3 regions of the Thiomicrorhabdus sp. Kp2 genome follow, and region 3 is predicted to be linked to each of the others. Evidence: predicted binding sites of a transcription regulator. Region 3 holds the regulator's gene; each other region holds the start of a gene.
What was found. Region 3 encodes HrcA, which represses chaperone genes, less so after heat shock. Its sites were predicted from a motif close to TTAGCACTCNNNNNNNNNGAGTGCTAA; they were not measured.

Region 1: the regulator HrcA is predicted to act here: its motif matches at 3,674-3,700, upstream of rpoH (RNA polymerase sigma factor RpoH).
Region 2: the regulator HrcA is predicted to act here: its motif matches at 1,732-1,758, upstream of A379_RS04970 (co-chaperone GroES).

The regions. Positions count from the first base shown of each region.
Region 1 is NZ_ARWI01000001.1:1,699,021-1,706,919, forward strand. Features, by position in the region: gene ovoA (5-histidylcysteine sulfoxide synthase) at 1-1,811, opposite strand, end outside; gene A379_RS07890 (YoaK family protein) at 1,946-2,650, opposite strand; gene rpoH (RNA polymerase sigma factor RpoH) at 2,738-3,625, opposite strand; gene fliS (flagellar export chaperone FliS) at 4,050-4,484, opposite strand; gene purT (formate-dependent phosphoribosylglycinamide formyltransferase) at 4,885-6,075, opposite strand; gene A379_RS07910 (bifunctional diguanylate cyclase/phosphodiesterase) at 6,260-7,798, shown strand; gene A379_RS07915 (helix-turn-helix domain-containing protein) at 7,880-7,899, shown strand, end outside.
Region 2 is NZ_ARWI01000001.1:1,037,766-1,045,664, forward strand. Features, by position in the region: gene groL (chaperonin GroEL) at 1-1,277, opposite strand, end outside; gene A379_RS04970 (co-chaperone GroES) at 1,339-1,629, opposite strand; gene proB (glutamate 5-kinase) at 1,905-3,029, opposite strand; gene cgtA (Obg family GTPase CgtA) at 3,075-4,145, opposite strand; gene rpmA (50S ribosomal protein L27) at 4,401-4,658, opposite strand; gene rplU (50S ribosomal protein L21) at 4,725-5,039, opposite strand; gene ispB (octaprenyl diphosphate synthase) at 5,411-6,376, shown strand; gene A379_RS05000 (hypothetical protein) at 6,468-7,085, opposite strand; gene A379_RS05005 (patatin-like phospholipase family protein) at 7,320-7,899, shown strand, end outside.
Region 3 is NZ_ARWI01000001.1:489,123-497,021, forward strand. Features, by position in the region: gene dnaK (molecular chaperone DnaK) at 281-2,200, opposite strand; gene grpE (nucleotide exchange factor GrpE) at 2,460-3,044, opposite strand; gene A379_RS02325 (diguanylate cyclase) at 3,251-4,603, shown strand; gene hrcA (heat-inducible transcriptional repressor HrcA) at 4,832-5,857, opposite strand; gene A379_RS02335 (NAD(+) kinase) at 5,976-6,851, shown strand; gene recN (DNA repair protein RecN) at 7,017-7,899, shown strand, end outside.

The DNA of each region.
Region 1 (7,899 bases), 1.2 Mb from region 3:
GCAACCACCATATCGTAATCGGTAAAATGGGGTTTAAGATTGCTGGCATCTTGTTGCATAAAGGTACAACGGTCTGCTTGTTCATGGAGGTTTAAGTTGACTAATGTTTGCGCTTTAAAGTCCATGATTTCGCCTTCTTGCGGGATGGTGTAGCGGATACTTCCTGTTTCTTGCAATTGGTTGGCAACTTGGATGAAACGAGCAGAGAAGTCCAGGCCTGTTACTTCATTAAAGTGTTTTGCTAACTCAAAACTTGCACGGCCAACTGAGCAGCCCAATTCGAGAACGCTTAAATGCTCTTTTTCATTAAACTCGGCATCATTTTTAATGGTATTGATAGCAATATTTGCATACGCTTTAGCAAAGTTTTCAACCGCAAAATATTCATCCCCATAATGAAATTCGCAGTATTGAGAAACAGATTGATCGGTCTCATAGGTGGAAAACTCAGTCTGAACTTTAGCTTTTGATTCGATATAACGAAAACCAGCGTGCTGGAAGAAATGACGGCGAAATGCGTAACGTGAATACCCATTGATTTCATTACCCGTTGAAATCCAACTGCCACCTGTAAAGAGGTTATGTTTGTTATCAAAAGTCGGCATGGTAAAGTCGTCATAGAGTGGGTGAACTTTAAATCCTTCGTAAGGGTAAATTGGGGTTTGAGTCCACTGCCAAACATTGCCCAAAACATCATAAAAATCGCCTGTTCTGTTTTCATCCACAGGGGTCGATGAGGCAAATTTTTGCAAATTAAAGTTGGCTTGTTCACGATAATTCAGTGCTTGACTATGCTCTCTTAAACGCAAGTACTCATCTTCGCTTGGTAGGCGAATAGGCAGGCCTGTCTGTTGGGCTTTCCATTGGCAAAAGGCGTGTGCTTCAAGCTGGTTAACTTCAACAGGCCAGTTCCAAGGCATGGGGATCTCTTCGGTCATGCATCGTAAATACCAGGCCTGGTCACTTTTTTTGACCCAAAATGTGGGGTGTTTTACTGGGCTAAAAGTACGCCATTGATTGCCTTCATTATCCCAATATTCAGGTTTGTCATAGCCGCCATCTTCAACAAAAGCGAAATACTCTTGGTTAGAGACTAAAAAAGCAGCCGCCTTAAAAGCGGAGACTTGAGCTTGATGTTGCCCATACTCATTATCCCAGCCATAGACTGGAGCGGGATCATGGTGATTGATTAATACCTCGCCAGCAGGAACTTCACAAAGCTGGTTTTGTGGTGCTACGCCAGATTGGTCACAGATGGGAAACAGCTCATGAGATTGAACTGAGCTAATGGGCAGTTGGCGAATGAGTACGGATGAGGTTTCTAAATGGATACGTTCATGCTCTATGCCCATTAAGATTGGCCACATTGGGCTATTCCAATCAATAGGCAGTGTAAATTCAATATGGTCGATTAATTCATTTATTGCCGCTCGAACCTGGTTTCGATAAGTTCTAACTTCATCGGCTGTTGGCCAGTCATAGTGGGTTTCATCTAAATCGTCCCAAGACATTTCATCTACGCCAATGGCGCACATAGACTCTATTTTGGGGTTAATACGATTGGGTAAAAGCTTGGCTAAAGCCAGTTTGTTGGTAAAAAAAGTGGCGGTATGACCAAAATAAAAAATCAGAGGATGGCGTAATGAACAAGGGCGTTCATAAAAAGCAGAATCGGATTTTAGCGTTAAAAACAGGGCTTCATAGGCATCGTAGGTGAGATTGAAATAAGATTTAATTTCTTGGCGTTTAGCTTCAATATCTCCCGTTAAAAGCTTGGGAGGTTGGGTAATTAAATCTTCTCTCGTTAACATTGTGATTGTCCAAATATGAATGAATAATCATCATTCTAAACAATACGAGAGGATACATCAAAGGTGATTTGTATCAATTTTATTAGATTTTGTATTAATTATGTAACGGTTAAGTATAGCTTATGGGGTTTTATTCAATTTTCTTTTGGTGTGTTTTTAAATTGGTGTAGATATAGCCCACCCAAGGTTAAGCTAATGGCAGCAGGAAATATCAATGACCAGTTCGGAAAAATGCGATAGGCAAAGATACCGATAATGCCGCCAATAATAAAACCTAAAAATAACACAATTAAGACATTTCCCTGCCAAGACCAGGGGGTTTTGTTTTTAATTTTTTGGGCAACATGAACGCCTAAATCCGTTACTGTTCCAGTTACATGAGTGGTTCGAATCTGTAGTCCACGATAGCTGGCAACCAACGCATTTTGTAGGCCACAAGCAATGGCCGCTAATAAAATAGATATTTCAGATTGAATAAAGCTAAAGATCGTTGCGATGGTTAATAGTGCGCTATTAATAAGTAGGGCATAGCCATAATTTGGGGTGGTTTTGTATTTGGATTGACCAATTAGCAGGCCAGAAAGGACTGCACCGCTGAAAAATCCGCATAAAATCATGAGATTTTTTGTCAGTTCAATCCAATCGATATCAATCAATGCATCACTAATGCGAGAGCTCACCCCTGTCATTTGGCTAACAGGGATTCCAAATTCAATCAAGATAGCACTATTGATGTAACCTGCGATGAGTGTCATGGTAAAGCTAATCCAATAGAGTTTGGATAATGAAACACTAAAGTCTGTATCGCTTTCTATTTGTTCTCGAATAGGGTAAGGCACTGGCTCTCCAGAAATAAAAAAGGCCTGCTAGAAAATGAATTCTAGCAGGCCTGGTAAGTTATGCACAATAACTGTGTTCTAACTTATTTAAGCAACTAAGAGGTTTTTTAATTTATTTAATGCTTGTTGTTCTACCTGACGAATACGTTCCATTGAAACACCGTACTCAGCAGAAAGCTCTTTTAAACCAACTTTATCATCGGTTAACCAGCGTTTTTGTAGAATATCACGGCTACGATCATCCAAACTGGCGAGTGCATTTTGCATGCGGGCTAGCTCATATTCTGCCTGGTTAGATTGAACTAAAGCCGTTTCTGGATCCGCTTCCTGGCTGATTAATACTGGGAAGGTGATGTTTTCATTCTCATCATCCAGCTGCATATCCACAGATAAATCTTTACCATAAAGGCGGGTTTCCATCTCTAGAACGTCTTTACGTGTTACACCGAGTTCTTCAGCGACCGCATCGGCATCTTTATCACCAAACCACTCTAGATTTTTTTTGGTGCTACGAAGTTTAAAGAACAGTTTACGTTGCGCTTTAGTGGTGGCCGTTTTCACAATACGCCAGTTTTTAATGACATACTCATTAATTTCGGCACGAATCCAATGCACGGCAAACGTCATTAAACGCACATTCTCTTCAGGGTTAAAACGTTTTACCGCTTTCATTAAGCCAATGTTACCTTCTTGAATAATATCGCCTAAAGGTAAACCATAACCATTATAAGAACGTGCCACTGGTACCACATAACGTAGTGACGATAAAATGAGCTGACGAGCCGCTTCAACATCATCGTGGTAGTACAGTTTTTCAGCAAGTGCTTTTTCTTCATTTGCTGTCAGTTGTTGCACACTTTGAATGGTATGCAAATAACTTTCCAGGTTTTGGCCTGGCGCTAATTGGTGTGCTAATACGTGTGCAGAAGGTAAGGTCTGCGCTTGTTCTGCTTGTGGGTAAGTTGTAATTGACATACATTGCCCTCCATTAATACTTTCTTATAAAGCTAATATAACCTATTTTTAGCACTCAATGCAAGAGAGTGCTAAAACTGTTCACTATGTTTCAAGTATTGTAAAAAAGTGATTTTAAAACAATAGGTTGGTAAAAATTGCCGATTGCTATGATGATGGCTTAAAAACCGATATATCGTTTGTTTTACGAGAGTAAATAAGGCGATAGTTGCCGTTAAGATAAATATAGGCTATTTGTTAAGAAAAGTGGTATTGCCAATTTAGTGAGATAAGAGAGCTAATGAAAAAAGTGAAAGGAAAAAAAGCGAAAAGAAAAAAAGCCAAACTCAGAAAATAGAATTTGGCTTATGAGAATCATTAATTAGAGGCTTTGATGATGCAAAGCTCTCTACTATTGATAGTGTGATTTATTAATATCTAGATATTAATTGTTTTCAGGCAGCTGCCCTGTTTGCTGCATCATTTCTAACCAAGCGTCGCGAAGCTCAGTAAGGATTTCAATTGAACTATCAAGATAGAAGGTATCCTTTTCAAATACCGCTTCCTGAATACTTTGATCGGCATAACGGTAAAGTTCTTCTAAATCAAATGCTAACGGTGTGTCTTGAGTCAGGCTTAAACGATCACGAAGAGCATCAAGAATCGTAGTCATACGTCCTAAATGAAAGCCTTTTTCGACTAAAGCATGGCTTTGGTGGCAAACTTTTGCCAGGTTGCCTTTATCAACGGCACCTTGTAGTAGGAGTAAAACAGTTTTACGAGGGTTCTCGGCCAGCTGTTTTTCTGCTTCTTGGTTTCTATGATATTCTTCTAAAATTGGCGCTTTAATCTCTTGCGCTGTAGTGTTGTTTAAAGTCATGTTATTCCCCTAGTGTGTTTAGCAGTTATGGCTTTTCTTGTGTATTTTTTGCAATGCTTGATTTTTAGTATTCAAGTTTTTGCTTTATTTGTCGTTCAGCATAAGCTATGCCAAAAGAGGGGCTAAACAAAGGGTAAATAGAATTTTAGCAGTAGTTAAATGGCTTTTTAGTACTGGTAAGTTATTGAAACTAAATAATAATTTATTAATTTTGTTTTTATTAAAATATTGATTGAATAGGTTTGATTTGCTTGTTTTCAGTAGCTGGTGAGTTGCCAGGCCTGGTAGTTTAAATAAGAACTGTCAATAAATAGATGTTAAATAATTGAGTGTTAATGAATGCTTGCGGGGTGCAAGTCACTCATTAAATAGTCAATAGATAGTGGGCAGATGCACAGGGTTAAAAAGTCACTTTTACCGCATCTGCCACTCTATTGGCTTTTTCAATCGCTTTTTCAATGCTTTCAGCACGAGCAATGGCAACGCCCATTCTTCGGCGCCCATCAATATCAGGTTTACCAAATAAGCGAATTTGGGTGTCAGGTTCTGCTAGAGCTTGTTGTAGGTTAGAAAAGTTTGTTTGAGTTGAAGTGCCTGTTGGCAAGATAACGCTCGATGCGCAGAAACCATGTTGGGTAATATTGGGAATAGGCAAACCAAGAATAGCGCGTGCATGCAGGGCAAATTCAGATAGGTCTTGTGACATTAAAGTTACCAGGCCTGTATCGTGAGGGCGTGGTGAGACTTCACTAAAATAGACAGTATCACCCTTAATAAAGAGTTCTACCCCAAATAGCCCGCGCCCCGTTTCACCGCAAAGATTATTGGCCACTTTCTCGGCAATCTCTTTTGAAGTCGCTATGGCTTTTTGACTCATGGCAGCAGGTTGCCAAGATTGGCGGTAGTCGCCATCTTCTTGGTGGTGGCCAATGGGTTCACAAAAACTAATGCCATTTTCATGGCGTACCGTTAATAGAGTGATTTCATAGTCAAAATCCACAAAGCCTTCAACAATCACACGCCCTTTGCCAGCACGTCCACCTTCTTGAGCGTAGTTCCAGGCGGTTTGAATATCGTCAGCAGACTTAATCACGCTTTGCCCTTTGCCCGATGAGCTCATAATCGGTTTGACCACACACGGCATACCAATACGATTTACCGCGGCGGTAAAGTCTTCTAAGGTGTCAGAAAATTCATAAGGTGAAGTTGGGATATTTAACTCTTCGGCCGCTAAACGACGAATGCCTTCACGGTTCATTGTCAATTGCGTGGCGCGAGCGGTTGGTATTATTTTGACACCTTCGTTTTCCATTGCCGCTAAAGTATCGGTGGCAATCGCTTCGATTTCTGGCACAACCATATGCGGTTTTTCTAGTTCAATCACTTTTCTTAACGCTTCACCATCTAACATATCAATCACATGGCTACGGTCTGCAACCTGCATGGCTGGGGCATTTTGGTAACGGTCTGCGGCAATCACCTCTACGCCTAAACGCTGTAATTCAATGGCAACTTCTTTGCCTAATTCACCTGCGCCACACAATAAAACACGCACGGCTGTAGAAGAAAATGGTGTACCAATGCTAGACATGGCATCTCCTTTGCTAAGAGGTAGTTAAGAAAAACAAAGAGCCAATATATCGGCAACTTTATTCAAAACTTAAGTAAAAGTTTAAGTAAACAGTTAAAACCCGTTAAACGGTCAGAATAAAACACCGAGCATTATACGGTATTTTTGCCACCGAGACCGCCAAACGGAATACGAGGTTAACACCATGTTAGAGTTAAGCAGCGCAGTAAAAAAAGAATCGATTACTTCACCTGAAGTAGAGCGTTTTTTACAGTCTGAGCGTAACCGCACACAAACGTCGATTGAACGTCATGAAGAGGCGGGCGGTTTTAGCGTTAAAAAAATGATGCGTGCGTTACAGAATCGCTTTTCTCATACAGGTGATATCTCAAGCGAGATTGCCGAGATAGTTGAAAAACAAGTTCAATTGCGTACGCGAGAATTGTTTCGTCAGGCTAACTATGATTCTTTAACGCATTTGCCAAACCGTGCTTATTTCAATACAACTGTTGAACAACTTGTTTTAAAAGCCCAAGAAGCTAAAGCAGATTTTGGTTTACTGTTTTTAGATTTAGATGGCTTTAAAGCGGTAAACGATACCCTAGGTCATCAAGTAGGTGATGAGCTGTTACGAAATGTCAGTGCTCGCTTAATGTCGGCCACAAGAGAGGGCGATATTGTTAGTCGTCTTGGTGGAGATGAATTTGTGGTGTTGCTTGCCGATATCGCAGATAAAGAAACCATTGAAGTGGTTTGCCAGCGTATTATTAATGAAGTAAGCCGCCCTTATTGGATTAATGGTAATGACGTTGAAATCTCAATGAGCATTGGTATTTCTCGTTTTCCGTTAGATGGTAAAACATCAACAGAATTAGTTGAACATGCCGACCAAGCTCTTTATGTTTCAAAGCAGAGTGGTCGTAAAACGTATCGCTTTTATGATGAGATTGTAGAGGACGTTGTTTCACCAAAACATGTTTTGGTTAATCGTTTATATGATGCGGTGGATAATGGCCAGATTGCCTTACAATTTGAACCTCAAATAGATTTAACCTCGGGTGTCATTGTGGGCGCAAGCCTAACTGCTAAATGGGATGAGACTGAAATTGAAACACCTTATTTAGCCAGCTGGATTGAAATGTTAAATGACTCGCAAACGGGTTATACCGTTGGCGCATGGTTAATGGATTCAGGGTTGTTTTATTTAAAACAGTGGCAACAATATAATGATGCCATGATTGTTTCTATTCCTGTTATGGATGCCCTATGGAAACAGCAAGACTTAGTTATGATGCTAAATGAACGTTTTGCAAACTTTGAAGTGCCTGCTTCTCAAGTACAATTAGAGTTCTCTATTAAAACGCTAAATGAAAATGAAGCATTGCAAAATGTGTTAAATGCATTAACCGCCGCGGGGTATCAAATCACTTTAAGTGAAGTGGGCAAAACGCCACTTGATTTAGCATTATTGGCTCAGTTAAATTTACAAGAGATTAAATTAGATCGTGACTGGTTACAGACCACGATGACAAATGCAAAAGGCCAAAAATGGGTGCAAGCCCTGGTTCAGATGGCAAAAAGTTTGGACTTATGTGTGATTGCCACGGGGGTTGAAAGCCCAGAACAAGCGCAGCAATATCGTGCGATTGGCTGTTCAATGGCACAAGGTGAAAACTGGTCAGCGCCCATTGATGCAGAGCAATTACAACAAGCTATTCAACAAGAATTAACCGTGATTTCTTAATCTATAAGCCTGAAAAAATTCAACTAAGCCCCGTTTATGAAGTGACCCCCAAATGTTGGACACCAACTTTGGGGGTTTTTCATGTCCAAATACAATCGAGA
Region 2 (7,899 bases), 550 kb from region 3:
TGTACCTTTGATAGAGCGCGAACTAAAGCAACACCACCACCTGCAACAATCCCTTCTTGAACTGCGGCACGTGTTGCGTGAAGTGCATCGTCAACACGGTCTTTTTTCTCTTTCATTTCCATCTCAGTCGCTGCACCTAATTTAAGTACCGCAACACCGCCAGCAAGTTTTGCTAAACGTTCGTTTAATTTTTCAGAATCGTACTCAGAAGTCGTAGTCGCAATTTGTGACTTGATTTGCGCACAACGACCTTCAATATCTTCTTTAGAACCCGCACCGTCGATTAACTTAGTGGTGTCTTTACCTACTACTGCAGATTTAGTTTCACCTAGTAAATCTAAAGTAATAGACTCTAGGCTTAGGCCCACTTCTTCAGAGATTAATGTACCACCCGTTAAGATCGCCATGTCTTGAATCATCGCTTTACGACGCTCACCAAAACCAGGAGCCTTAACTGCAGCAACCTTAACGATTCCACGCATGTTGTTAATAACTAATGTAGCCAACGCTTCACCATCAACATCTTCAGCAATAATTAATAGAGGACGACCTGTTTTTGAAACCGCTTCTAAAGTCGGTAGTAAATCACGGATGCTTGAGATTTTCTTATCGTAAAGAAGAACAAATGGGTTCTCTAACTCAGCAACCATTTTTTCTTGGTTCGTTACAAAGTAAGGCGATAGGTAACCACGGTCAAACTCCATACCTTCTACAACCACTAGTTCATCTTGCAGTGAAGAACCTTCTTCAACAGTGATAACACCTTCGGTTGAAACACGTTCCATCGCTTCAGCAATCATCTTACCTACTGCCGCGTCAGAGTTTGCAGAGATAGTACCCACTTGAGCAATCGCTTCAGACGTTGTACATGGCTGTGCCATCGCTTTGATTTCAGCAACAACCGCTTCAACCGCTTTATGAATACCACGGTTAAGATCCATTGGGTTCATACCAGCCGCAACAGACTTCATTCCTTCACGAACGATAGACTGAGCTAGAACAGTTGCTGTAGTTGTACCGTCACCAGCAACATCATTGGTTTGCGAAGAAACTTCTTTAACCATTTGTGCACCCATGTTCATGAACTTATCTTCAAGTTCAATTTCACGAGCAACCGATACACCATCTTTAGTGACTAATGGTGAACCAAATGATCTTTCTAAAACTACGTTACGACCTTTAGGTCCAAGTGTTACTTTTACTGCGTCTGCAAGAATGTTAATACCATCAACCATTAACTCACGAGCATCTAAACCAAATTTGACGTCTTTTGCCATCTTTCTAATTCCTTAATTCTGTTTAAATATTTAATTTGAATATTTTTAACTATCAGTATGATTAGTCGATAATTGCAATAATATCGTCTTCACGCATAATCATAACTGGCTGACCTGCGTCATCTTTTACTTCTTGACCAGAGTACTGTCCGAACATCACTTTATCGCCGACTTTAACAGTCATCGCGATAATTGAACCTGAATCAGATGCTTTACCTGGTCCAACAGCAACTACTTCACCGATGTTTTGTTTTTCTTGTGCAGAGCCTGGTAGCAAAATACCACCTGCAGTTTCTTTCTCTTCTTCTACACGACGGACAACAACACGGTCTTGTAATGGCTTAATATTCATAGGTTTCTCCTAAAAGTCTGTTAAATTTCATAGTCGTACAAACAGAAAAATTGCACTCAGTTTTTTTCATTCTCACAAACCGAGCTGCAATTTATTCATAAATTAGCACTCTTATGCTTAGAGTGCTAACAATTTTAGTCATCTAATTGCTTGTGTCAACTGAATATGGGTATGAATCTTTACGATTCAAGTGCTTAGTTAAAAAATTATTAAAAATAAGAGGCATAAAAAAAGGCCAAATAAAACATTTGGCCTTGATATATGAGAGAGGAAAACTATTCGCTTAAAACAAGATTATCTCGATGAATTAAAGACTCATCTTCAATAAAACCAAGAATAGACTCAATTTGATGACTCGGCTGTCCCATGATTTTGTGCGCTTCAGTAAATGAGTAATTGACTAAACCACGTGCCACTTCATGCCCTGATTGATCATAACAAACCACCATTTCACCACGTTGAAAATTGCCGCGCATGGACTTAACACCAATTGGTAACAAACTCTTACCAGAGGTACGTAACACCTCAACAGCACCCGCATCTAATACCAGTGTTCCTTTTGCTTGAAGGTGACCTGCCAACCATTGCTGACGAGCGGTTAATGGTTCTAAATCTGGAATCAGTAAAGTTCCTTGCGGAAGGCCATTAAACAAATTAGGTAAAATATTCTCTGCTCGACCTGAAGCAATCAAGGTGGCCGTACCAGAACGAGCCGCTCTTTTTGCTGCCATCACTTTAGTGTACATACCACCCTTACCTAAAGCGCCCCCTTCAGGACTCGCCATCGCTTCAATGTCTTTGCGACTAACACGCGCCTCATCAATGAGCTCTGCATTAGGATTTTCACGCGGGTTATCGTTATAAAGGCCTTGTTGGTCGGTCATAATCACCAACACATCGGCAGAGATAAGATTTGCAGTTAAAGCCGCTAAGGTGTCATTATCACCAAAACGAATTTCATCAGTCACCACCGTGTCATTTTCATTAATAATGGGCACAACGCCATACTCAAGCAGCGTTTCTATAGCACTTTTAACATTCAAATAACGTTTACGATTTGATAAATCATCATGCGTCATTAAGATTTGTGCTGAATGAATATCATATTGAGAAAACTCAGATTCATAAGCCTGAATCAAGCCCATTTGACCAACCGAGGCGGCGGCCTGTAACTCGTTTAACAGTTTAGGGCGAGTTGACCAACCTAGACGCTTCATCCCTTCAGCGACTGAACCAGAAGAGACTATCACAACTTCAACGCCTTGCTTTTTAAGTTCGACCATCTGGGCAACCCAACTTGCTAAAGCTACACGGTTTAAACCTTGTCCATCATTTGTTAATAAGGCACTGCCAATCTTAACCACCCAACGTTTGGTATTCTTTAAATCAGAACGCTGCATATTTTTTAAGTACCCTCTTAATACAGGCCAATATTAAATCAAATATTAAAAATCAAAATCTTCATCAACCTGTGCACGAACTGGCGCTTCTTCTTCGGCTGCTTCTATACGATTTTGCTCAAGCGCATAAGCGATTTCATTCACAAGGTTTTGTGTGCCCTCACGCTGTACTGCCGAGATTTGGAAAACCTTTCCTTGCCATTGCGTCTTTTCAACGATACGTGCACAAACTTCGTCTGCTGCTTCTGCTGGCAGTAAATCTGTCTTATTCAACACTAACCAACGATCTTTTCCAGAAAGTTCATCACTGTATTTTTCGAGCTCTTTCTGAATAATCTTTACATTCTCTGCTGGGTCTGACTCATCTTCAGGTGCAATATCAACCACATGCAATAAAAGACCTGTACGTGACAGATGCTTTAAAAACTGAATTCCTAAACCAGCCCCTTCTGCAGCACCCTCGATTAACCCAGGAATATCCGCTATAACAAAACTGGTTTCGGGAGAAACCGCAACCACACCTAAGTTTGGGTACAACGTTGTAAATGGATAGTTAGCCACTTTTGGACGAGCAGCAGAAACCGCCGTGATTAAACTCGACTTACCTGCATTAGGCATACCGAGCAAACCTACATCTGCGAGTACTTTAAGTTCTAGACGTAATTCTCTATCTTCACCGTCTTCACCTGGTGTACATTGACGCGGAGTACGGTTTTTACTGCTTTTAAAGTGAATATTACCCAAACCATGAAGTCCGCCCTGCGCAACCAATAGCTTTTCACCATGCTCTAGCAAATCACCAATTACCTCATCCGCATTCACATCAAATACAGTGGTTCCAACAGGCACGGTAATCACTAAATCCTCACCTGCAGGCCCTGTTTTCTGTTGCCCCATTCCACTATGGCCATTTTGTGCTTTATAGTGTTTAGTAAAACGAAAATCGACCAAAGTGTTCAAGTTACGGTCAGCCAATAGATAAACGCTACCGCCGTCACCACCATCACCGCCATTAGGCCCGCCAAAAGGGATGTATTTTTCACGGCGAAAACTGACCACTCCGTTTCCTCCACGGCCTGCTTCTACGTGAATTTTGGCTTCATCTACAAATTGCATGAATGCATCCTTATTTAAATTGGTTAACCAGTTTATCTGGCGATGGTTTAGCTTGAATAAATAGGCTGTGTAAACAGAGCTACCAACCGACTTATGCAAACTTTTAAAATCAGATTATTTTATCAAAGCTTACTTATAAAAGCTTAAAAAGCCGTTTAAATTGCAAAGAATATCACAACCTATTTATAGGTTTTTGCCGCACAAACAAAAACGCCCCGTCAAAGCGGGGCGTCTTGCTAACAAACGAGGCTGAAATTATTCAGAAACGATTGTTACGTAAGTACGTACAGGCTTACCTTTAGATACGAATGCTACTGCACCGTCTGCTTTCGCAAATAAGGTATCGTCTTTACCGCGACCAACGTTTTCACCAGGGTGGAACTTAGTTCCACGCTGACGAACAATGATGCTACCAGCAGAAACTTGCTGACCACCAAATGCTTTTACACCTAGTCGCTTGGCATTAGAATCGCGACCGTTTTTAGTACTACCTGCTGCCTTCTTATGAGCCATGGTATAGTCCTTTTGTTAACAGTGTTATTCCCTACTCAGAAATAACAGCCGTTTGTGATTCAAATATTAAGCTGAAATCTTACCGATTTTAACTTCAGTGTAGTTTTGGCGGTGGCCTTGCTTAGTCTTAGAGCGGTTCTTACGACGACGGAATTTGATGATAGTTACTTTTTTACCACGACCGTTTGCTTCAACAGTTGCTGCAACTTTAGCACCTTCAACAACAGGCATACCGATTTTTACATCAGAACCTTCACCTACCATCAATACTTCGTCAAACTCAATTGCATCACCAGCTTCTGCATTTAGTGATTCAATACGTAAGATTTGACCTTCACGAACTCTATACTGCTTACCACCGGTTTTAATAACTGCGTACATATCTTTCTCCCGGATATCTTAATTCTTTTTAATAAGCCGCTTATTTAGCGAAGGCGGAATTATATAAGTTTTTATTCATAAGGTCAAAACAATTTCACAAATATTTTCAACTTACCAGGCCTGGTAAATTGCGTGCACGCTCTGAAGCGCGTATTTTATACAAAATCTGCCTAAGAATTTGAAAATATTCAGTATTTTTATTGGGTTGTTTTATCTAATTTTGTGCTTTTTTTAGCCAAAAAATCCACTTATTGTTTAACAATTCTCATCAAGATTACGCTATCTAATCTCTAATACTAGCGTCTCTGTGCTATTCATACTAAAATAGCGTCCTTTATAAATACCTGGAAGGCAATACGCCTAACATCACCATGACGTTATCTGAAATCCGTGCCTTAATTCAAGACGATATTCAAGCGGTAGACCAGTTAATATTGAATAGACTCTCATCTGATGTCGTTCTCATTAACCAAATTGGCCACTACATCATTAATAGTGGTGGGAAACGTCTTCGCCCATTACTGGTTCTATTAAGTGCACGTGCTTGTGGATACCAAGGAACGGATCACCAGTTAATGGCAGCGGTTATTGAGTTTATTCACACCTCTACTTTATTACATGATGATGTTGTCGATGAATCGGATACACGTCGTGGCAATAAGACGGCCAATGAAGTATGGGGAAATGCGGCCAGTGTACTGGTGGGAGATTTCCTATACTCACGTTCGTTTGAAATGATGGTTGAACCAGGTGAACTGAAAATCATGCAGGTAATGTCAGAAGCCACCAATGTGATTGCTGAAGGTGAAGTGTTGCAGTTATTAAATTGCCATGATGCTGACACCACTAAAGAACGCTACATGGAAGTCATCCATCGTAAAACAGCAAAATTATTTGAAGCCGCTACTCAAATGGGGCCCATTTTAGCCAAAAAACCTGACCTTGAAGAAGCTTTTATCGCCTATGGAAAACACTTAGGTGCGGCTTTTCAATTAATTGATGACGCCCTAGATTACACCGCCAATACCGAAGAACTTGGCAAAAACATTGGTGATGATTTAGCGGAAGGTAAACCAACCCTCCCCCTAATTTATGTTTTAGAAAATGGCTCTGATACAGAAAAGTCAATTATTCGTAGAGCCATAGAATCAGAAGGCATTAAGCTTCTTAAAGAAGTCACCTCGATTATTAAAAATTCAGGAGCCATCGCTTACACACAAAAGATTGCCCAAAAAGAGGCCGACTTAGCGAAAGAAGCTATTAGTCTTTTGGCTGAAAGCGATCTTAAAACAGCACTAAACTCTTTAGCCGACTTAGCCGTTAATCGATCACACTAAACCTATCGCAAAATGGTTCATCTTTTATATAAAAAAGGCTCTGTTTACAAATCATAAACAGAGCCTTTTTATCATCGTTCAATCGCCAAAATCATTGGTGAATTTTACGCCTATTTTTTAAACCTTTTTGATGCTTTTCTAAAGCACGCCTTAAGTCTTCCGCATCCTGCTCTGCAGCTGCCGCAGCAATTTGCTCTTCAACCTCTGCTTGTTGTTGTTCAAGAAAACGTTTATACAAATCCAAATTCCCTAAACGAGTTTTATCCCAGTCAATTCGGCGCATTAACCAACGAATCATAAATCTGATAACATGACATTGATCCCTACTTACATACATAAACTCTGCTTGTGGCCGGAAGCCATGCATCCGTTCCACAATAATGGTTTGCTCACGTGTACTGGGACGAATACGAATAAACCCACTATCATCCTCATTAAAACTTGTACTGTAATAAATTCGAACAACGCGGTTCATGCTAAAAATCGCCTTAGATAAAATCGTCGATTCATGTTTTCCATTCAAACCTACGGTATGAATGAAAATATTTTGAGTCATAATCTGCCTAAAAAACCCTTCAACCTCTTCAAATTCAATCTCTTGCTTCGCACTTTCTGCAACAGAAATTTCATGCTGAATTTGCGCAGAACGCTTTTCTAAGCGCCTAAAAAAATACTTTACAGCTGGGCCAACCTGCTTTTGATGTCTCATCCTTAGATACCTCTAATATAGGTATCGACCAAAAGTGAATTTTATAAAGTCTAAATTGTCACTTTTATTTCTATTGATTCTTTTACGCTCCAGGCAAAATTTTTTAACCTCAATTTAATAAACAAAGCAAAAAAACAGAGTGTCATGAGGTAAAAAACTCATGATAAGATACGTGCATTCAATTTATTTGGTCATGATTAAATGCCACGGTTTCAAATTATTAAAATATTTTTGATGATTCTATCATTCAGTGTCATTCTTACAGGCTGCTCATCCTACGGTGTTATTAACAATGCTAAGCAAACCAATCGCTATAAACCAGTAGAAAGCGACTACTCTATGAAGTCAGTTTTACAGCACAAACCTCAAGGTAAAGTCGCCTTGGTGTTAACGTTTTCTGGCGGTGGAACTCGAGCTGCAGCTTTGGCCTATGGGGTTTTGCAAGAACTAAAAGAGACTAAAGTCACTATAAACAATAAAACGACTTCTTTATTAGATGAAGTCGATATTATTAGTGCTGTGTCTGGCGGTAGCTTTATTGCCGCTTACTATGGTTTAAATGGTAAGCGTACTTTCAAAGATTTTGAAAGCGTCATGCTTAAAAAAGATTTTGAAGATGAGTTAATTAGCGGCGTACTCAACCCATTAAGCTGGTTTGGCGACACAGGTAGGACAGAAATGGCGATTCAGCTCTACAATAACACTATCTTTAAAGACGCTACCTTTGCAGACCTAAATAAACCAGATAGCCCGTTAATTTTAATCAATGCCACAGACTTAGCCAATGGCGCGAGAGTTTCATTTACACAAGATT
Region 3 (7,899 bases):
AATTTACGTTCTATTTAGAAACAACCTAACCTGTTAATTCACAAATTATCAGGCCTGGTAACTTTTAAATAGAGAGTAAAATCAAGATATAAAAATGCACAAATGCCCTAGAAAACTAGAATATTCGTGCATTTTTTTATTTTAATAAGCTTTTTATAGCATTACAGATTGCGACCATAAGTTGTCAAATCAAGGCGGAGAAATGTGAGCGTACAAATAGTACGTGATCATTTCCCAACGCAGAGTTGGCATCTTATGGGTGTGATATGAATGTTATAAATTATTTCTTATCGTCATTCACTTCTTCAAACTCTGCATCTACGATATCGTCATCTGCATTGTCTGCTGAACCTTGCTCTTGCGCTGCATCGCCACCCGCTTGCTGTTTAGCTTGTGCCTTTTGAGCAATTGACTGGCTTGCTTCACCAAGCTTAGTGACTGACTCTTCAATCGCTGCTTTATCAGAACCTTTAATGGCTTCTTCAACCGCTTTGATTGCTGTTTCAACGGCTTCTTTTTCAGCTGCATCTACCGCATCACCTGCGTCTGCTACCATTTTATTGGTTGCGTGAACCATTGCATCGGCTTGGTTACGTGCTTCAACAAGCTCTTTCATTTTGGCGTCTTCTTCAGCGTGTGCTTCAGCATCTTTAACCATCGCTTCTACTTCTTCGTCACTTAGACCAGAAGAGGCTTGGATTGTGATGTGTTGCTCTTTACCTGAGTTCTTATCTTTAGCCGATACATTTAAAATACCGTTGGCATCAATATCAAACGTTACTTCGATTTGCGGTGTACCACGTGGTGCCGCTGGAATCTCGTCTAGGTTGAATTGACCTAACGACTTGTTACCAGACGCCATTTCACGTTCACCCTGTACAACGTGGATTGTTACTGCATTTTGGTTATCTTCTGCTGTAGAGAATACTTGTGACTTACGTGTTGGGATCGTTGTGTTCTTCTCGATTAGTTTAGTCATAACACCACCCATAGTCTCAATACCTAGAGATAGAGGAGTCACGTCTAAAAGAAGCACATCGTTTACATCACCAGAAAGTACACCACCTTGAATTGCTGCACCCATGGCTACCGCTTCATCAGGGTTTACATCTTTACGAGGCTCTTTACCGAAGAACTCTTTAACCGCTGCTTGAACCATTGGTACACGAGTTGAACCACCCACCAAGATAACATCGTCAATTTCAGAAGCTGAAAGACCAGCATCTTTAAGCGCCATTTTACAAGGCTCAATTGAACGTTTAACCAATGCTTCGATTAGAGATTCAAACTTAGCACGAGTAATTTTCATGTTTAAGTGCTTAGGACCAGTCGCATCCGCTGTTACGTAAGGTAAGTTGATGTCTGTTTGGTCACGTGAAGAAAGTTCGATTTTCGCTTTTTCAGCTGCTTCACGAACACGTTGTAGAGCCAACTTGTCTAATTTAAGATCTACGTTTTGATCTTTTTTAAACTCTTCAGCAATGTAGTCAACGATTACGTTATCGAAATCTTCACCACCTAAGAAAGTGTCACCGTTTGTAGAAAGTACTTCTACTTGCTTCTCACCATCTAGATCAGCCACTTCAATGATAGAGATATCAAATGTACCACCACCTAAATCGTATACCGCAATTTTGCTGTCGCCAGTCGCTTTATCCATACCGTAAGCAAGCGCTGCCGCAGTCGGTTCGTTGATAATACGTTTCACTTCTAAACCTGCGATTTTACCCGCATCTTTGGTTGCTTGACGCTGAGCGTCATTGAAGTAAGCAGGAACCGTTACAACCGCTTCAGTTACTTCGTGACCAAGATAATCTTCAGCCGTTTTCTTCATTTTCATTAAAGTACGTGCAGATACTTCTTGTGGAGACAGTTTTTTACCTGCTACTTCAACCCATGCATCACCGTTATCAGCGGCAACGATTGCATAAGGAACCATGTCTTTATCTTTTTGAACAACCGCATCATCCGCACGACGACCGATTAAACGTTTGATTGCGAATAATGTGTTTTCTGGGTTTGTTACCGCTTGACGTTTTGCTGAATCACCCACCAACACTTCACCGTCTGCTGTATAACCCACAATCGATGGAGTTGTACGTGCGCCTTCTGCGTTAGGAATAACTTTTACTTCTTTCCCTTCCATTACCGCAACACACGAGTTTGTTGTTCCTAAATCGATACCAATAATTTTAGCCATTTGATTTTCTCCAAATTGCAAACTTAGATTTACCAGGCCTTTATACCCCCTTGCGGGGTGTAATAGCTTTAAATTAAAGCGTTTAGCGGCCTGAAAATATAAGTTAATACTTTAAATTTAATATGTTTGTTTTACTTAGTTGACTTGTATATAAGGCTGTTAAAAAAGCTTTCAAGTCTAAAAACCACTTTTTTTCTGTTTTTTGCCGTGTTTTCTTTTAACTTCACTAAACACAAACAAATTCACCTCATAAAAAGATTTACTGGGCCACAATTACACGTGCCGCACGCACTAAACGTTCATTTAGCGTATAACCTTTTTGAATCGTATCAACCACCGTATTGCTTTCATGGTCTGGTGATGGAATCATGGTTAAGGCTTCATGCAAGTTAGGGTCAAACTTCTCACCCGTTGGGTTGACACGCTCAACATTAAATTCTTGCAGAACATCAAGCATCTGCTTAAACGTCATCTCAACCCCTTCACGAATACTCTCTAAAGTCGCCTCTTCTTTAGAAGCGGCATCAATTCCCATCTCCATAGAATCCATGGCAGGTAATAATGCGTTTACAAATTTTTCTAATGCATACTTATGTGCGCTTTCCACATCAATACGAGTACGACGGCGTAGGTTTTCCATGTCTGCCTGTACTCGCATTGCCAAATCTTTATGCTTTTCCGCTTCCGCTTGTGCCTCTGCTAATAAAGCCGCAATATCTTCTTGAACTGCTTCTTGTGCATTTTCTAATGCTTCATCCGCTTGCTGAGCCGCATCTTCCGCTGTTTGGGCTTCAACGTTTTCTACATTTGCGTCATCATTCATTTTTTGCTCTTTTTCAGACATGGGTATCTCCAGTAAATTTCTAGTCGGGGGATTTATAAGGGATAGTTTTGGGTAATTCAAGGCAAAGAATAAATTTTTTTAAAAACAATTTACCAGGCCTGGTAATAAACCCAAACACTCACCAAAATATCATGCTTGTTGATAGATGCATTTGGCTTTAAGATAGTACCCCTTTTAGCAAATTAGCAAAGCCACTTCTCATCTTTATGAATATACTTATTGTCGATCCATCCAACAGTTATCGTAATGTTATCAAGCTCACTTTAAGTAATGAAGATACACAAATCACCGAGGCCACTAAGGGAAGCGATGCTTTAGCTTATTTAAAAAAACACACTCCTTCTGCCATTTGTATAGCACATGAACTTGGAGACATGGACAGTTTTACATTTCTAAAAGAACTAAAGTCCAACAAAATCTTAAGCAACACGCCCAAATTTTTACTCACCTCAAATCATTCGCCCGATTTTAAACGCCAAGCCTACGACGCTGGCTTTACCGAAGTATTTATTAAATCCGATTTTCCAACGCTAAAACGTGCGCTGCATAGCTTAATGCTTTATGCCACACTTAACATATCCGCTCGTGTTCTTTATGTAGAAGACACCCAAAGCACCGCAGACTTTACCAGCCATATTATGCAATCGGCAGGCTGGAAAGTGACACACGTTAAAAGTGGCGAAGAAGCCGCCGAAATTTTAGATAAAACTAAAGCATCGTTCGATATCGTCGTAACAGACTTGGTTTTAGAAGGTGAAGTCAGTGGCATTGGTCTAATCAACCTAATTCGTCAAGGCAATGAACGCATACGCGACATTCCTATTCTGGCCGTATCAGGGTGGAACGATTTATTACGCCAAGTGTATGTGCTTAAACACGGTGCGGGCGACTTTATTGCCAAACCCTTTAATGAAACCGACTTTTTAGCACGAGCCATTAACCTCATTATGAGCAAACGGGCACGCGACGAACTATTAGATCAACAAGCTGCACTCTACCAAAAAGTAAATATCGATTCGCTAACAGGCATTAATAACCGCCACTTTTTAGATGAGTATGGCGAAAATCTAGTCAGATCAGCACTCACTAAAAATGAATCGATTGCCTTGATGTTATTAGACATTGATCAATTCAAAGAGATTAACGACAAAACGGGACACTCTGCTGGCGATACCATACTCAAAACCGTTGCTTCGATTCTAAAAAACAATGGCCATGCAAACGACATCATTGCCCGCTATGGTGGTGACGAATTTGTTGTCATTATTAAAGACTTAAACAATCAAGAAGTCCTACAACGAGCCGAAACCATTCGCCAACAAGTAGCAGAAGCCAAGCCATTAGGTATTGCAGTAACCTGCTCTATCGGGCTAGCCTGTCATGATAAAAAAATTGCATTACAACTGGTCGAACTACTAGAAAACCTCAATCAAAACCCAGAAAACATAGAACTAAACTACCAAACTCTATTTAAAGCCGCTGACCACTCTCTATACGCCGCTAAAAAAGCTGGACGCAATCAAGTCTGTATAAACAACCTGCTTGAAGCAGAGCAATAATAGAAAAAATAAAAGATAAAAGATAAACAATCTACCAGGCCTGGTAAATCGTAAAGCTATTTATTTAAAGACCATGAATAAACTAATAGCAGCTATCAAAATAAACTTAAGAAATTGCGATGGCTCGCAATAACGAAGTGTATTAATTGGGCATACAGTGACTTTTTTGAAATACCCTTACTTGCTTCCAATTCGATTAAGTAATGTAAAAGAAAGCAACTTTTTAAGTTACTTTTTAAGCAGTGAGCCTAGAATTTTTGCGGTCATATCAACACGTGGTACGACTTTTTGGTAGTTCATTCGGCTTGGGCCTACTACGCCTAACACGCCTAGAATTTCGCCTTCTACTTCGTAGGGTGTGGTGATAATACTGCAGTCTTGGTAGATTTCATTACCGCACTCGTGCCCTACAAACACTTGTACACCTTGGGCTTGCATGCTTTTATCGAGCAGGGTAACCATTTCATTGTGCTGTTCAAATGCGTTAAAAAGGGCTTTTAACTTTTCTGAACTGGCAAGTTCTTGATAGTTGAGTAAGTTGGTTTTACCAGACACTAAAAACGGCATTTTTTGCGCTAGCTGACTTTCTAAAACAAAGTCGGTGGCTTGCACAATCGAGCTCATAAAATCATTGGTGGTAGAGCGGATTGTATCCATTCTATTCATTAAAAATGATTTGGCTTCGGCTAAATTTTTACCCAAACAGTGTTCATTTAGGTAGTTGGCGGTTTGCTGGAGTTCGTCACCACTAAAGGGTTTTTCTAGCTCAATAATTCGGTTTTGTACGTCTTGGTCATTAAATACTAATACCACTAATACTCGGTTTGCACCTAACTGAATAAAATCAATATGCTTGAGAATTTCTTGCTGTTTATTTGGCATTAATACCAAGCTGGTCATACCCGTAATGCCAGACAATATTTTTGAGGCACTCTCAAACAAGGCATCTTGATTTAAACCAACAGACAATTCATTACGAATTGAGGCTTCTTTTTGCTGCGAGAGTGGCTCATAAGTGAGCATGGAATCTAAAAATAAACGGTAACCATTATCGGTAGGCACACGCCCTGCCGAGGTGTGTGGCGAGTGAATCAAGCCCATTTTTTCAAGGTCTGCCATGACATTGCGAACCGTGGCTGAGCTTAAACCAATATCGGGCAATTTAGCCAGTGTTGTTGACCCTACCGGCTTACCGTCGTTAAGGTATAATCCCATGAGATTTTTAAATAATAATTGTGAACGGTCGTTTAGCATTACAGAGCTCTTTAGGGTAGACTGCTAAATTATATGAACAAGACACAGTTATTCAAGGTCTTAGAGAATATTTAATTACGTCTTGAGCTTAGCTGAGATTACATACGAGTTAACAAACATGTTTCAATCAATCGGAATATTTGGCAAATACACAGGCAATCAATGTTGGGAAAATATTGAAACGCTTATCGACTACCTTCACACTAAGTCTCGCACGGTGTATTTGGATAAGCCATCCTGCAAAAAATTTCCAAAACACGGTAGTGTTGAGTTACTAGAGCGTGATGAACTCAAAGGTAAAATTGACTTGGCGATTATGGTTGGCGGTGACGGTACGTTTTTAGATGTGGCCAGAAGCATTACCGATAATGATGTGCCAATTTTGGGCATCAACTTAGGGCGATTAGGCTTTTTAACCGATATTTCGGCCGATGATATGATTGAAACCATGGAAGAGGTTTTGTCTGGCGTTTATCAAGAAGAACTGCGTAATGTTCTGCAGGTAAGCGTTTATGAAGATGGCGAACTGGTTTTTCAAGAAAGAGCGATTAACGATGTGGTGATTCATAAAACCGACTCTCCACGAATGATTGAATTTGAAACGTTTGTAGATGGACGTTTTTTAAACAGCCAACGTTCAGATGGTATGATTATTTCAACACCCACGGGTTCCACCGCTTATGCGTTATCGGCAGGTGGGCCGATTTTAGACCCAAACGTGGATGCCATCACCCTGGTTTCTATTAACCCACACACCATGAGCACCCGCCCATATGTGATTAATAGCAGTAGCACTGTAGAACTGCGCGCTCATGAGTATTGCGATAAAACGGCACAAATTATTTGTGATGGACAAATCACCCATGACATCTCACCAAAACACCAAACCTTTGTAAAACGTAATGAACACTACCTGCGTTTATTACACCCAAAAAACCACGACCATTTTGAACTATTAAGAGCTAAATTACATTGGGGTGACAAGCTTTCTTAAGCTGCTCCAATGCCTTCTTTTATAAGCTTTATTGGCATAACAATTAATGGTTTTTGCATTTGCACTTTTTCCGATATAATCGCAAGCAACCTAAACAACCAGGCCTGGTAAATTATAAAAACACCAGGCCTGGTAAAACCCATAATGTGAAATAAAACGCCGACTATGCTGCAAGAACTCTCTATTCAAAACCTCGCCCTAATTGAAAAACTTCAACTGCAATTTAATAGCGGTTTTACCACGTTAACGGGTGAAACGGGTGCGGGTAAATCTATTTTATTAGACGCTTTAGGTTTGGCCTTGGGCGAACGTGCCGACAGCTCTTTGGTTCGCCATAACACACCCAAAGCTGACGTAACCGCCCTATTTGAAATTGAAAAATTACCGCACGTACAAAACTGGATGCAAGAACAAGAGTTAGATGATGAAACCGCTTGTTATTTACGCCGTACCGTTACCTCTGAAGGGCGATCAAAAGCCTATATTAATGGCTATCCTGTGGCGGCCAATCAGCTTAAAACCTTAGGTAGTTTTTTAATCGATATTCATGGTCAACATGAACACCAAACCTTATTATCGGGCAATAAACAGCTAGATTTATTGGATGCTTACGCCAACCATCCAAAAAACTTAGCTCAAACTCAACACGCCTTTAAAGCGTGGCAAGAGGTGAAACGCAAGCTCAAGCAACTTGAAGAAGAACAGGCTGATTACCAAAGTAAGCTTGAATTGCTAAGTTTTCAAAAAAATGAGTTTGATGAAATTAATCCGCAAGAGGGTGAGTTTGAAACGCTATCTGAAGAACAGAGCCAGCTTTCACACGCCAGTGAAATCAAACTGGCTTGCGAAAAAGCCTATGTGGTAATTGAAGAAGAACAAGGTGCGGTGGATTCATTAAATCAAGCGATTCACGCTTTAGAAAGCATTGTTGAATTTAGCCCAAGTTTAGAAAGTTTAATTACCCAGCTGAATAGTAGTGTCATAGAGGTGCAAGAAGCGGCCACTGAAATTCAGCACCACGCAGAACACATTGAGTTAGATCCGCAAC